Regions from separate parts of the Streptosporangium nanhuense genome, predicted to be linked through region 2. Evidence: riboswitches for the same ligand, from Rfam matches in the RefSeq annotation. Region 2 holds a riboswitch; each other region holds the start of a gene.

Region 1 (3,187 bases), on a different contig from region 2:
CTGGAGCGGATGCGCCGGGAAGGCCGGCGCGAGGAGGAACGAGGGCAAGGTGAGGCGGGGCGGCCTCGGGGCCGGGCCGGAGAGGGGCCAAGGTGGGGGCCGGGCAGGAGGGCGGTCCCGGTCCCGGGGCCGGAGCCGGGCGGGGGAGGACGCGAAACGCTCCCGGGGGCGCCGCTCGTTCGAGCGGCGCCCCCGGGAGCGTGTGGACCTGGCCGTCGTTCACCGGCGGGGACCTGGCCGTCGTTCACCGGCGGGGACCTGGCCGTCGTTCACCGGCGGGGACCTGGCCGTCGTTCACCGGCCGGGACCTGGCCGTCGTTCGCCGGCGGGGGCCGGGACGCCCGCGCCCGCCGTGGGGGAACGGCGGCCGCGGGCGGCGGTGAGCGCGGTCGGTCGAAGCGGACCGGGTGAGGTCAGTTGGAGTAGACGGGGTAGCCGTAGCCGACGACCTCGGAGACGGGACGGACGCGCTGCTCGACGTCGCCGTTGCCGGTGTTGCCCTCGATCGTGGTGATCGTGCCGTCTCCGTTGTCCTTCTTCACGAAGCCGACGTGGTCGATGCCCTCGATGCTCTTGCCGCCGGCCCAGTCGAAGTAGACGACGGCGCCGGGGGTCGGGATGGTGCCCCAGTGGCCGTTGTTCTTGAACCACTTGGCGTGGGCCACGGTGTAGGCGTCCCAGCCCATCGTGGGGCGGATGCCGGCCACCTCGCCGACCCAGGAGACGAACATCGCGCACCAGGGGGCGTTGGCGTAGTCGTACACGGTGTTGCCGCCGTCGCGCGCGAGGGTCTCCTTGGCGCGGGGGCTCGACATGTACCAGGAGTGGAACTTGGTCCCGCCGCCGTTGGCGTTCTCGCGGACGCCGATCTGCTTGGAGGCGATGTCCAGGACCTTCGCGGCGGAGACCTTGGGGAGCCTCTCGGCCACGATCTGCAGCGGGGTCTTGGCGGCCTTGGCGTCCTGGGCCTTGGTGTCGACGGGCGGCGCGTTCACGACGCCGTGGCCGTCGGCGGCCAGGGCGGTGCCGGTGGTGCCGGTCGCCAGGGCGACGCACGCGCCCATGATGGCGCAGGCGGCGCGGGGGGTGGAGATGAGGCGATGCTTAGTCATACGGGGGTTCGACTCCTTGCTTCGCTTCCATTCCGCCTACCGGGTTAGCTGACGGGTTCGGGCTGGGAAGTGCCCTACGGCGCACAGGTGCGCTGATTCACCCCAGGAACGTGGTTCCCCGGTTCCGCAGACCTCGCGGATTCGGCGGCCGTGCTCACCATCGGTGGAGGGGCTCCACCAGGTGGGACACAGTCGGGCAATGTGACGGCAATGCACAGACCTGGATAGACCTAGGCAATCGCCACGAATAGGACGAAGGTACGTCAGGGGGACAGACGATTACAAGTAGGACATATTGCCTTGACTTGGGAATACGCCTGAATCAGGTCGGTGTTGCGGGGTGCCCTCCGGCCGGAGAGGCGGGGCGCGGCGACCTCGGCCACACCTCCCCGAGGTGGTCGGGCGCAACTCGCGCCGACGTCGGGATCCCCTGCCCCTGCGGCGATCCGGGTTTTCCGCACCCGCCCGCGAGTCGCCTGCGGAGGGGTGCTATGACGCGCGAGCGGACCCTCGGTAAGGGCGTGAGGCACCCGGTAAAGTTTCGAACATGTATTCGATGGTAAAAAGTATTCCGATGGTAGAGGTTCCCCCATGCGGGGGCCGGGGGCGGCGCGCCGGATCCAGTGGCCCCGGCCCCGCGCCCGAGGGAGTTTGCGCAGCTCAGAGCGATGATGGAGGGCAGCGGGCGGGCCTCGCCGCCCGGAAGGTAAAGAGATGTGCCCGTGAGGGGCCCCGCGAGGCTCCGTGACCCCGCGAAGGTAAAGGTGCCGAGTAAAGGAACACGCTTTCCCCGAGGCCCCGCCGCGCCCGCGGGTAAAGTCCGGACGATCATCAACAGACGCGCGTGGTCGGCTGTTCACCCGCAGTTCCCGGGCGCTTAAGCACACCGGGTTAGGTTGTGGCAGTCGTGAACGGGTCATCGCCCGGCGTGGAGGACGGCCGAGACCACGCGCGGGATCAGGGTTCGGCCGTTGCCTGGGTGGAGTCCCCGCTGCAGATGCTCTGCGCGGTGGAGGCACATCATGCCGGGCTGCTCGGCGCCCGCAGCCATCTCGTGCCCAGGGCGAAACTCCGCCCGCTGGCCGTGACGGGCCGCGAGCTGGGCCGTCTCACCCTGCCGAGGGGGCTGGAGCTCACCGCGGCCAGGCAGGACATGCCCAGGCCGCGCCGGGGCGAGACCTGGGTGGTGGGCGACGCCTTCTCCGGCAAGGTCCAGTTCCGCTGGCTCACCGCGCTCCCCGGCCGGATCGTGATCGTCGACGACGGTCTCGCCACCATCAGGCTCCTGGAACTGCTCACCGGCAGGGTGGGAACGCCCCTGCTGAGGGCCAGGGCGAAGGCCGGAAGGCTCAGGACCGCCCTCGGCGCGGCGGCCGGGCTCAGGCTGCGCGCCGCCGCCCGCTCGGGACGACTGTCGATCTTCACCGCGCTGCCCGTGCCCCCCGACCTGGCGAAGGCCGTACGCGCCGGGGGAGCCGAGCTGGTCACCCACGACTTCGCCTGGCTGCGGTCCCAGCCGCTGCGCGGGCCCCGTCCCGAGGAGCGCACCGTCGTCCTCGGCACCTCGCTGGTCCGCAACGGCCTGATCCACCGCGACCGCTACTTCACCTGGCTGGCCGGGCTCGGCTCGGCCGGTCCGGTGGCCTACTTCCCGCACCGCCGCGAGGATCCCGACGACCTCGTCCGGGTCGGGGAGCAGCCGGGGATCACCGTCTACGACGGCGGGACCCCCGCCGAGATGACCCTGCGCGGGCTCGCCGCCGAGCAGCGGGTGCTCAGCCTGCCGTCCACCGCGGTCACCTCCCTGCGGGTCCTGCTCTCGGCCCGGGGCGTCGCCGTGGAGACGGTGGACGTCCCCGACGAGTGGTGGACGGCCGAGGCGGCGCCGTCACTGCGCTCGCACCTGTCGAGGTTCGCCCATCACGACACGGGAGTCCCCGGGGCATGATCCCGTGGCCGACGCCCGGCGGGCCCGCCGCGCGCGGGACGCGCTTCCCTGCACACGAAACCGTACGAAACCGGGGATTCCCCGCCGGAGGTTCTCCTTGAAGGTCCTGGCCGTGGCCGACTCCGAC
Region 2 (3,187 bases):
CTACACCGACCGGCCCGGCATCGTCGGCGTGGTCGGCCGCATCCTCGGCGACCACTCGATCAACATCGCCTCGATGCAGGTGGCCCGTGACGCCAAGGGCGGCAAGGCGCTCATCGCGCTCACCGTCGACACCGCCATCCCGGCCGAGGTGATCGACCAGATCGGCTCGGAGATCGGCGCCGACAGCGGCCGCTCGGTCGACCTGGCCGACTAGCCGTCCCGCCGATGTGGCCGCCGTCCCGGAGACCGGGGCGGCGGCCACATCTCGTCTCAGCATGTGGGAAGTGTGTACGCCGGGCGAGACGCTGTTCCCGTGGCCAGGTAGCCTGGAATGAAATGCGCCAGGTTCTCGTAATTCCTACCTGCCGCGGCGAGGCCTGACAGGGGCAGGCCGGCGACTCGCCGCGGTGTCGTGGCGCGTGCCGGCTCCAAGCCCCCGCCGCCGGTCCGTGATCCGGACCCGCGACATCAGGCCTGGTCGGAGTCCCGACCGGAGTCTCGACCACCTTCATTGCTGGCATGCGACCGAGACGAGATTCGCCATGTACGACATGTATCCCTGGAACCGTCCCGACGAGACCGAGGACGAGGCCGCCGACGCGCTCCAGACCGCTCTGGACCGCAGGGACAACGGTGGTGCCCCCACTCGCTGAACCCGTTCTCGCCGCCGCCGGGATCTTCACGGCCTCCCGGCGTTGATCCGCCGGCGTGTCTCATCCGCCGGTCACCGTTTCGGTCGCGAGCTCGACCCGCTTGGCCAGCTGGACCCCCTGCGGGTCGGGGCGCACCGCGCCGGCGAAGGACTCGCGGCGCCAGGAGTCGAGTTTCTCCTCCTTGACCACGTCGCCTGTCTGCGGGGCGTGAACCATGTAGCCGGGCTTCGTGATCATGCCCACGTGGCCGAGGCCGCTGAAGAAGACCAGGTCACCGGGCTTGAGGTTCTTCCAGGCGATCTTCTTGGAGAAGGCCGCGTACTGATCGTTGGTGACGCGGGGGAGCTTGATCCCGGCGGCGCCGTAGGCCCGGAGCACCAGGCCGGAGCAGTCGAAGCCGCCGTGGCCGGTGCCGCCCCAGACGTAGGGCGTTCCTTGCTTGGACAGGGCCCACTTCACGGCTTTCTGCCAGGCGGGCTTGACGGCCACGGCCTTCAGCGCCTCTTTCAGCGCGGGGGTGTGGAGCGCGGCGGGGCCGGGGGCCGGGGGAGGGGAGGCGGCAAGGGCGGCGGTCGAGGTCGCGAAGACCGCGGCGCCGGCGACGGCCACGGAGACGGAGATGGACAGGACGCGGGGGAGAACTGTGCCGGACAGGATGATTCCTTCCATAAGGCCGGCCGGGTGAGCTGTCGGGCTCGGGCGTGGAGGCCGCCCTACGGCGCGAGAACGCGCTGATTCGCCCCAAGGAATCCACCTGACGACGACCGGGAACGGCGCTCCGGGGGAGGAGCGGTGTTCCCAAGGCCAGGTAGATCCCGTAAAGAGTGGTTCCCCGGCTCCGTACGGGCCCGGTTAGGGGATGACCCGTACGGATTAGGCAGTGATGTGAATGGGAGGACCATAACCAAACCTCACGAAACGGTCAATACCAAGCAAAGACGGACAAAACGATCAGAGGTCCCGTCGGGCGGATGTGTCCGCAGGGTGAGATCGGTGTTCGATCACCGAGACGGACCGGTAAGGTGCCTGCATGGATTCGCGTAACATTCGCCTGGCGGTCATCCCCGGGGACGGAATCGGAGTCGAGGTCGTCACCGAGGGGCTCAAGGTCCTCGAAGCGGTCGGCACGAAGGTGGAGACCACCACCTACGACCTCGGCGCCAGGCGCTACCACGAGACCGGCGAGACCCTGCCCGACCAGGTCCTCGACGAGCTGCGCGGCTACGACGCGATCCTGCTCGGCGCGGTCGGCGACCCCAGCGTGCCCCCGGGCGTCCTGGAGCGCGACCTGCTGCTCAAGCTCCGTTTCCAGCTCGACCACTACGTGAACCTCCGCCCGGTCAAGCTCTTCCCCGGCGTCGAGACGCCGCTGGGCAAGGCCCGCCCCGAGGACATCGACATGATCGTCGTCCGCGAGGGCACCGAGGGCCCGTACGCCGGGGCGGGTGGCGTCATGCGCCGGGGCACCCCGCACGAGATCGCCACCCAGGAGTCGCTGAACACCGCCTACGGCGTCGAGCGCGTCGTGCGCTACGCCTTCGACAAGGCGCAGGGCCGCCCCCGCAGGAAGCTGACGCTGGTCCACAAGACCAACGTGCTCACCTACGCCGGTGACCTCTGGGCCCGCACCTTCGACCGTGTCGGCCTGGAGTACCCCGACGTCCAGACCGACTACTGCCACGTCGACGCGGCCTCGATGTTCTTCGTCAGCCAGCCCGAGCGCTTCGACGTGATCGTCACCGACAACCTCTTCGGCGACATCCTCACCGACATCGGCGCGGCGGTCGCCGGTGGCATCGGCCTGGCGGCGAGCGGCAACGTCAACCCCGACCGCACCGCGCCGAGCATGTTCGAGCCGGTCCACGGCAGCGCCCCCGACATCGCGGGCCAGGGCAAGGCCGACCCGACCGCCACGATCCTGTCGGTCGCCATGCTCCTCGACCACCTGGGCCTGGCCGCCGAGGCAGCCAGGGTCGAGCGGGCCGTCGCAGACGACCTGGCCGAGCGGCCGGCCGGCCGGACCGGCCGGACCACCCGCGAGATCGGCGACGACATCACCGCCCGAGTAGCCGGCTGAGGAAGCCGCCCTCCTCGACCCCGACGCGCCTGGCGGCTCATCCGAGCCGCCAGGCGCGTTTTTGTTTCTCCAGCACTGCCGGTTTTCGGCATGGATGGAGTAGTTTCCCGTTACCCGGTCCGACGCAGAATGGACCCAAGGGTAAGCCAGACACCAAGAGAAGGATCCGTGCGATGACCACCGCTCAGAAGCTCAGCTTCGACGTGCAGCTCTCCGACCACGCTCGCACCGCGGAAGAGCGCGAGCAGGTACTGGCGAGCCCTGGGTTCGGTCAGGTCTTCACCGACCACATGATCTCGATCGACTACACCGAGGGGCAGGGCTGGCACGACGCCAAGCTCGTGCCCTACGGCCCGCTCAGCCTCGACCCCGCGACGTCGGTCTTCCACTACGCGCAGGAGCTCTTCGAGGGGCTCAAGGCCTACCGCCAGGAGAACGGCTCGATCGTGACCTTCCG
Region 3 (3,187 bases), on a different contig from region 2:
AGTTCGATGGGCGAGAGGCCGTGCCGACGGAGTGGCCTGGTGGGACACCTCGCCGCACCGCCCGACGCGATCGATCGGACGACGGTCGAACGGCACCGCGTTTCAGGCGGAGTCCAGGACCGGGGCCCTCGCCTCATCCACCGAAGCCGACGCGCACCTGCTCGGTGAAGTGGTCCTCGAACAGCGTCCGGTCCCGGCGGTCCACCGAGACCGCGTAGGTGGTGACGCGTTCGCTGATCAGCGCGCGGTCCTCCAGGCGCCGGACGCGGGCAGCCAGGTCGGTATCGACGGTCATGGAGTTCTCCACAATTCTAGGGATGGTTCCATCCCTGGCAAGAACGTACGACATCGGATTATCCGAATCAACTTAATCTGATTGGTGATGGTTTGTCGTAGGATGACCAGATGTCCGCCGAGAACGAGACCGACGCCGAGGCCGAGGCTGCCGCTTCGAGCGTGGCGCACGCCGATCTGACATGGCTGACCCATCGCGCCGCCGCGGTGCTGGCCGATGCCTTCAACGAGGTGTCGAGAGAGGCCGGACTGGCCGATCTCCGCGACTGGCTGGTGCTCGCCCTGGTCTCCGACGGCCCGGAACGCACCCAGATGGAGATCGCCACCGAACTCGGCATCGACAAGACCACGCTGGTGTCGATCCTCGACCGTCTGGAACGCGGCGGCCTCGTCGTCCGCAAGGTCTCCGAGCGCGACCGCCGGGTGCGGATCCCCGAGGCGACCGCGAAGGGCGTCGAGGTCAAGGCCCAGGTCTCCGTCGCCCGGGAGACCGCGGTCGGCCGCCGGCTCGCCGCCATCCCGCGACACGAGCACGCGAGGTTCCACGCGATGCTCTGGAGCATTGTGGAGGGTTCTCCCCGGGTTCGGCCCGCCGAGTGATCACGGCCGGGGCGACCCGCCTCGCTCCCGGCGGGACGTGGCGTCGTCCCCGTTGCCCGGGAAGCCTCGGCTCCTAGTACATCGAGATGTGCGGATGGTCGAAGTGGTTGGCCGTGATGCCGCCGCGGTTGGACATGAAGTTCCAGCCGGAGCCGTGGTTGATGCGCTGGCGCCAGATCACGTACTTCACGCCGAGCCTGGCCTTGTTCTTGATGGCCCAGGCGGCGATCTCGTCGCCGAGCGCGATGTTGGCGGCCGAGGGCATCGTGCCGCCGGTGCTCATCATGAAGTCGCACGCGCGGCCCAGCGGGTGCTCGCCGCCGTCGTTGGCGGACCGGTAGCAGCCGACGGAGTACGGGAGGCTGAAGCGCCGCATGACGGCGTCGCGCATGATCCGGGTGCGGTCGGTGATGTTGTCGGCGCCGGTGGGGAGCTGCGGGGCCCAGGTGCCGTCGGAGCGGCGGCCGGAACCGGTGGGGGCGAGGCGGTCGAGCCTGTCCTTGACGTCGCGGATCACGTCCTCGGCCTTCTCGCGCTGGCCCTCGACCTCCTTGGCCTCCTCGCCGATCTCGTCGGTGAGCCTGGACGCCGTCTCCGAGGCCTTCTTCCTGCGTTCGAGGCTGTCGGCGAAGCCGTCCAGGTAGGCGGTCTGCTGGGCGGTGAGCTGCTCCATCACCGCGGCGGCGCCCATGTCGCCGGAGAACATCAGCGCGGGCAGCCCTCCGCTGCTGCTGGTCTGGTAGCGCAGCTGCACGATGGTGTCGACCTGCCTCTTGGCCTCGACGTAGGTCTCCTCGGCCTTCTTCAGGTTCTGCTTGGCGACGGTCTCGGCCTTCTGCGCCTTCCTGAGAGACTCGCGTTTGGCGGCGTAGGTCTCGATCAGCCCGTCGAGCTTCTTGCCGAGTTTGGCCAGGTCGGCGCGGAGCTTGGCCTCGGTCGGCTTGGGTTCCGCGCTTCCCGCGGTGGGGGCGCCGATGGTGAACGCCGCGATCGAGCTCAGACAGAGGGCCAGAGCGGCATGCCGACGGAACGTGGGGGACGAGGCCGCCACGAACTCTCCTCTCCTTGCGCCTGCCGGGTTAGCTGACGGGTTCGGGCTGGAGGAAGCCCTTCCACCGAAGTGGTTTCACCCCAGGTGCGGTGGTTCCCCGGCTCCCGGGCGAGGCGCCCGGGATTAGGCATATCAGCGTTTGAAGCCGATGTGGGAAGGATAGTAGTGGTAAACAGCAGGTCATGCGACCTCAAGACGAGACCAAGCGGTAATCACTTCGTGATGACAGAGCGCAGGAGATGTGCTGTTCCCTCGGGTGACACGTCGTTCACGAACGCGCCCATGGCCGACTCCGACCCGGCGAGGTATTTCAGCTTGTCCGGCGCGCGGCGGATGCTGAACAACTCCATGTGCGCGTACGACAGATCGCGGCCGGTGGAGACCGGCGCCTGGTGCCAGGCGGCGATGTAGGGCATGGGCACGCCGAACAGCCCGTCGAGGCGGCGGAGCACGTCGGTGTAGAGGGGGCCGAACGCCGCGCGCTCCCCGGCCTCCAGCGCGACCAGGTCGGGAACCTGGCGGTGCGGGTAGAGGTGGACCTCCACCGGCCAGCGCGCCGCCGCCGGGACGAACGCCGTCCAGTGCTCGTTCGAGGCCACCACCCGGACCCCTGCCTCCCGCTCCGCGGCCAGGACGTCGGCGAACAGGTTGCCGCCGGTCCGCTCCCGGTGGCGCTCGGCCGCCCCGAGTGTCAGCCTGGTGCGCGGGGTCACGTAGGGGTACGCGTAGATCTGGCCGTGCGGGTGGGCCAGGGTGATGCCGATCTCCGCTCCCCGGTTCTCGAAGCAGAACACCTGCTCCACGCCCGGCGTCGCCGACAGCTCCGCCGTACGGTCGACCCAGGCCTCCATGACCAGCTCGACCTGCTCGGGGGAGAGCCGTGAGAACGACGAGTCGTGCTCGGAGGTGAAGCAGACCACCTCGCACCTGCCGGTCCCCGGGCGGATCTCGCTCAGCCCGCCGATCTCCCGGTGCTCGCCCGGCTGGGCGGAGAACGAGGGGAACCGGTTCTCGAAGACCACCACGTCGTAGTCGGCGGCGGGCACCTCGGTCAGGTTGCCGGGGGTGGAGGGGCAGAGGGGGCACTCGCTGGCCGGGGGCAGGAAGGTGCGGCCCTGGCGGTGGCCCGCCACCGCGATCCACTCCTCGGTCAGCGGGTCGTAGCGCAGCTCGGAGGCGGCGGGGCGGGGCGGCAGGTCGCGCCTGTCGGCTGCGCCGCGGTCGGCGTCGTCGCGCCGGTCG
Region 4 (3,187 bases), on a different contig from region 2:
GACGAAGGAGGGCCAGAGCTCGGCGGGCAGGTCGTGGCCCATGCCGGGGTAGGTGATCAGCCGGGCACCGGGGATCGCGCCGGCCGTGGCGATCCCGGCGGGCAGGGGGACCAGCGGGTCGTCCTCCCCGTGCAGCACGAGAGCCGGAACCGCGAGTTCCTTGAGCCGGGGCGCGCGGTCGCCGGAGGCCATGATCGCGGCCACCTGCCTGGCCGTGCCCGCCGGGTCGTACGACCGGTCGTAGCCCAGCCCGGCGATCTCGGCGTTCCACCCCCGGTCGAACGGGTAGCCGGGTGAGCCGACGGCCGCGCAGTTGTCCAGCGCCCGCCTGATCGCGCTCTCGCGGTCGGGCGTGAAGGCCGGCAGGAGCACGTCCGGGTCGGTCAGCAGGGCCGCCCGCGGGCTCGGGGTGGACATGATCGAGGTGAGGCTGCGCACCCGGTGCGGGTGGCGGATCGCGAGCGACTGCGCGATCATCCCGCCCATCGAGAGGCCGACCACGTGGGCCGTGTCCCGGCCGAGCGCGTCGAGCAGTCCGGCGGCGTCGTCGGCCATGTCGCCCAGCAGGTAGGGGACCTCCCCGCTCCCGTCGAGGGCGGGCGTACCCGCCTCGTCCAGGTGGGTGCTCTCGCCGCTGTCGCGGTTGTCGAAACGCACCACGTGGTGTCCCCGGTCCGCGAGCAGGGCGCAGAACCTATCGTCCCACTGGATCATCTGGCAGCCGAGGCCCGTGATCAGCAGGAGGGGGCGGCCCTCCGGGGAGCCGAAGGTGTCGTAGGCGATCTCGATGCCGTTCGCCGGGGCCCGCAGGGTCATGGCACTCCTACCGTCCGCGCTGGTTCCGCGGGACAGAATGCCATTCGGGGGAAAGCGCGGCACCGGCGGGGTGGGGCTCCACGAGGACTCCAGCGAGGACTACGGCGGGAGGGAGGCCCGGCGAGGACTTCGACGGAAGGGAGACCCGGCGAGGACTCCGGCGGGAGGGGGCCCGGTGGGACGGAGACCTCAGCGGGGCGAGAGCCCGGCGGAGGCTCCCGCGAGGAACTCCCGCGGGGCCGGGCTCCGGCTCAGCCCTCTCGGCTCAGCCCTTTCCCGCACCGATCTCGGCGGCGCGGACACCGGCGGCGACCACGTCGGCCGGGACGCGCATGGAGGCGGACTCGACCATGACCTTGGGCTTGCCGGCCCACGGCCGCACCGCGGTGCTCACCGGCTGGGTCTTCACGCCGATCCCCAGTTCCAGGGCCTTGGCGAAGACGACCGTCGGGGGCTTGGCCGGGGTGGTGTCCCTGCGGCTCCAGGCGCCGGTGGAGAACGCGACGGGGTGGTTCTTGATCCCCGTGCCGCCGCCCCACTTGGTGACCACGTACTTGACGTCGATGTGGCCCATGCCGCCGTTGCCGTCCACGCCGAGCGTGCCGGCGTTGAACGTTCCACCGGTCAGGTCGGCGAAGGTCTTGGCATCGATGTCGATCATGATGCCCTGGTTCGAGGGCGAGCCGGGGCCGCGGTCGCCGACGAAGAACTTGGCCTTCTTGCCCTTGTAGATGAGGTAGCCCTCGGTGAGCAGGGGCCAGCTCGGGCTGGCGATCATGCCCTTCTGCATGGGCTTGCCGCTCGCGGGAAGACCGGTGTCACCGGCCCGGCCGGAGGAGTCGTCCCAGAAGTAGGAGGCCGTGGTCGCGCCCTGGAGGAGGACGGACTCGGCGCTCGCCTTCGCCACGCCGACCTCGGGGTCGGCGGTGGCGGCGAAGCAGGTGGAGGCGGGCAGCGCCAGGGCGACACCGGCGGAGGCGAGGACGCTCGCGCCGACCAGGGTGGCGGCGGCGAGGCGGTTCCCGCGGGACTTGCTGTTGTGCCAGACGGACTTGCTCGGGCCGTTCTTGTGCATACCAAAGAAGAGGCGCATGGAGAAGAGGCTCTTTCGCGAGGGAACGGGGCGGCCAGGTGCGACACACCGAAGGGGTGCACTGGCGGGGACGCGCTCGTCGGAAAAGGGGGCGTAGCCGGAATCTCAGGCAATCGCTACGCGGAGCACGATCTGGAAGGTGCCGCTGTCAGGTGCGGCGAGAGGGTCGGGGGGACGGGGGATGGCGAGCTGTGTCGGGTCAAAGGGGGAGAAGTTCAGGTGGTCGGCGCGGACAAGGTGTGCACCGACGTGGTAACGCGGTGATCCATGAGGGGATCTCCTCTCCATCTCGTCTACCGGGTTAGCTGACGGGTTCGGGCGGTGGAGTTGCCCTACCGCCGCATGATCGCGGCGGATTCACCCCGAAAGAGTGGTTCCCCGGCCCCGAAGCCTCTGTAGGGCTCTCGGGATTCGACGTCGGCCGGCCGCTCCCTCTTGTGAAGGGCAGGTCGCCAACCGATAACAGTGGACACTACCTACCAAAACCGGACAAAGCAAAGCAAACACCATGAAAACCCCAGAAGATCTACCTGCAAGCTTCAAGGAAGCCTCATCGATCGCCCCGCCAGACCAACACCCGTCCTACCAGCACGGATGTCTCGACCATCCCGGAATTCACCTCGGGAGCCCCTGCCCAGAGCGCCTGCGTACGGGGGTCAGCCCGGCGAACCCGCCCCTCGCGGATCCGCCCCGGAACGGCCCGTCCCAACCCGGGGGTTCGCGCCCCGAGGTCCGCGAAAGGTAAAGCCCCGGGGTCGATCAGTCCCACCAGAACGACCAGGCGTTCCTGCCCTTGATCTGCTCGGCGTAGTCGATGAGGTTCCCCGCCCCCTGGATGATGCTGTCGGGGCAGAACGTCCAGTGCTCCGCGGCGATGTGCAGGGCGTGCTCGGAGGTCGTCGGAGGCGCGGCGACGCTGAGGTCGAGGGTGTTGAAACCCATGCCGACCACCCGCACGCCGAACCTGTCCTCCCAGCTCCGCACGACGGCCGCGAGCGGGACCATCCACTCGTTGTGGTTCAGGGCGCCCTGCCAGCCCATGACGGCCAGGGCGTCGGCCCCCCGCTCGACCGCGACGAGCCCGAGCGGGGTCCTGCGCTCGGCCACCAGCCCGGCGTACCAGTCGGCGACCACGCCGGGGTCGGCGGCGAGCCTTCCCGCGGGGGCCGGGCCGGGACACTCGGGACCGAAGGGGTCGAGGAGTTCGAGCTGGTCCACGGTGGCCTTGGCGATCCAGTCGGACCACACCTCGGCCATGAACGCGGCGGCGTGGTAGTT

The links. Region 2 has a riboswitch for cyclic di-AMP ahead of AC5L38_RS17735 (C40 family peptidase). Riboswitches for the same ligand answer to the same signal wherever they lie in the genome.
Region 1: linked by a shared signal. The riboswitch ahead of AC5L38_RS04055 (CHAP domain-containing protein) and the one ahead of AC5L38_RS17735 (C40 family peptidase) in region 2 are both predicted to bind cyclic di-AMP.
Region 3: linked by a shared signal. The riboswitch ahead of AC5L38_RS15100 (coiled-coil domain-containing protein) and the one ahead of AC5L38_RS17735 (C40 family peptidase) in region 2 are both predicted to bind cyclic di-AMP.
Region 4: linked by a shared signal. The riboswitch ahead of AC5L38_RS14015 (hypothetical protein) and the one ahead of AC5L38_RS17735 (C40 family peptidase) in region 2 are both predicted to bind cyclic di-AMP.

Annotation. Positions count from the first base shown of each region.
Region 1 covers NZ_JCADBG010000001.1:972,022-975,208, forward strand. Annotated here, with positions in the region: gene AC5L38_RS04055 (CHAP domain-containing protein) at 414-1,112, opposite strand; cyclic di-AMP (ydaO/yuaA leader) riboswitch at 1,131-1,269, opposite strand; gene AC5L38_RS04060 (hypothetical protein) at 2,092-3,060, shown strand; gene AC5L38_RS04065 (DUF6716 putative glycosyltransferase) at 3,158-3,187, shown strand, end outside.
Region 2 covers NZ_JCADBG010000008.1:189,763-192,949, forward strand. Annotated here, with positions in the region: gene serA (phosphoglycerate dehydrogenase) at 1-214, shown strand, start outside; gene AC5L38_RS17735 (C40 family peptidase) at 714-1,322, opposite strand; cyclic di-AMP (ydaO/yuaA leader) riboswitch at 1,310-1,543, opposite strand; gene AC5L38_RS17740 (3-isopropylmalate dehydrogenase) at 1,684-2,730, shown strand; gene AC5L38_RS17745 (branched-chain amino acid aminotransferase) at 2,904-3,187, shown strand, end outside.
Region 3 covers NZ_JCADBG010000006.1:331,878-335,064, forward strand. Annotated here, with positions in the region: gene AC5L38_RS15090 (nuclear transport factor 2 family protein) at 134-295, opposite strand; gene AC5L38_RS15095 (MarR family winged helix-turn-helix transcriptional regulator) at 406-894, shown strand; gene AC5L38_RS15100 (coiled-coil domain-containing protein) at 968-1,945, opposite strand; cyclic di-AMP (ydaO/yuaA leader) riboswitch at 1,949-2,085, opposite strand; gene galT (galactose-1-phosphate uridylyltransferase) at 2,158-3,187, opposite strand, start outside.
Region 4 covers NZ_JCADBG010000006.1:101,912-105,098, reverse strand. Annotated here, with positions in the region: gene AC5L38_RS14020 (alpha/beta fold hydrolase) at 1-816, opposite strand, end outside; gene AC5L38_RS14015 (hypothetical protein) at 1,082-1,909, opposite strand; cyclic di-AMP (ydaO/yuaA leader) riboswitch at 2,185-2,335, opposite strand; gene AC5L38_RS14010 (DUF4253 domain-containing protein) at 2,669-3,187, opposite strand, start outside.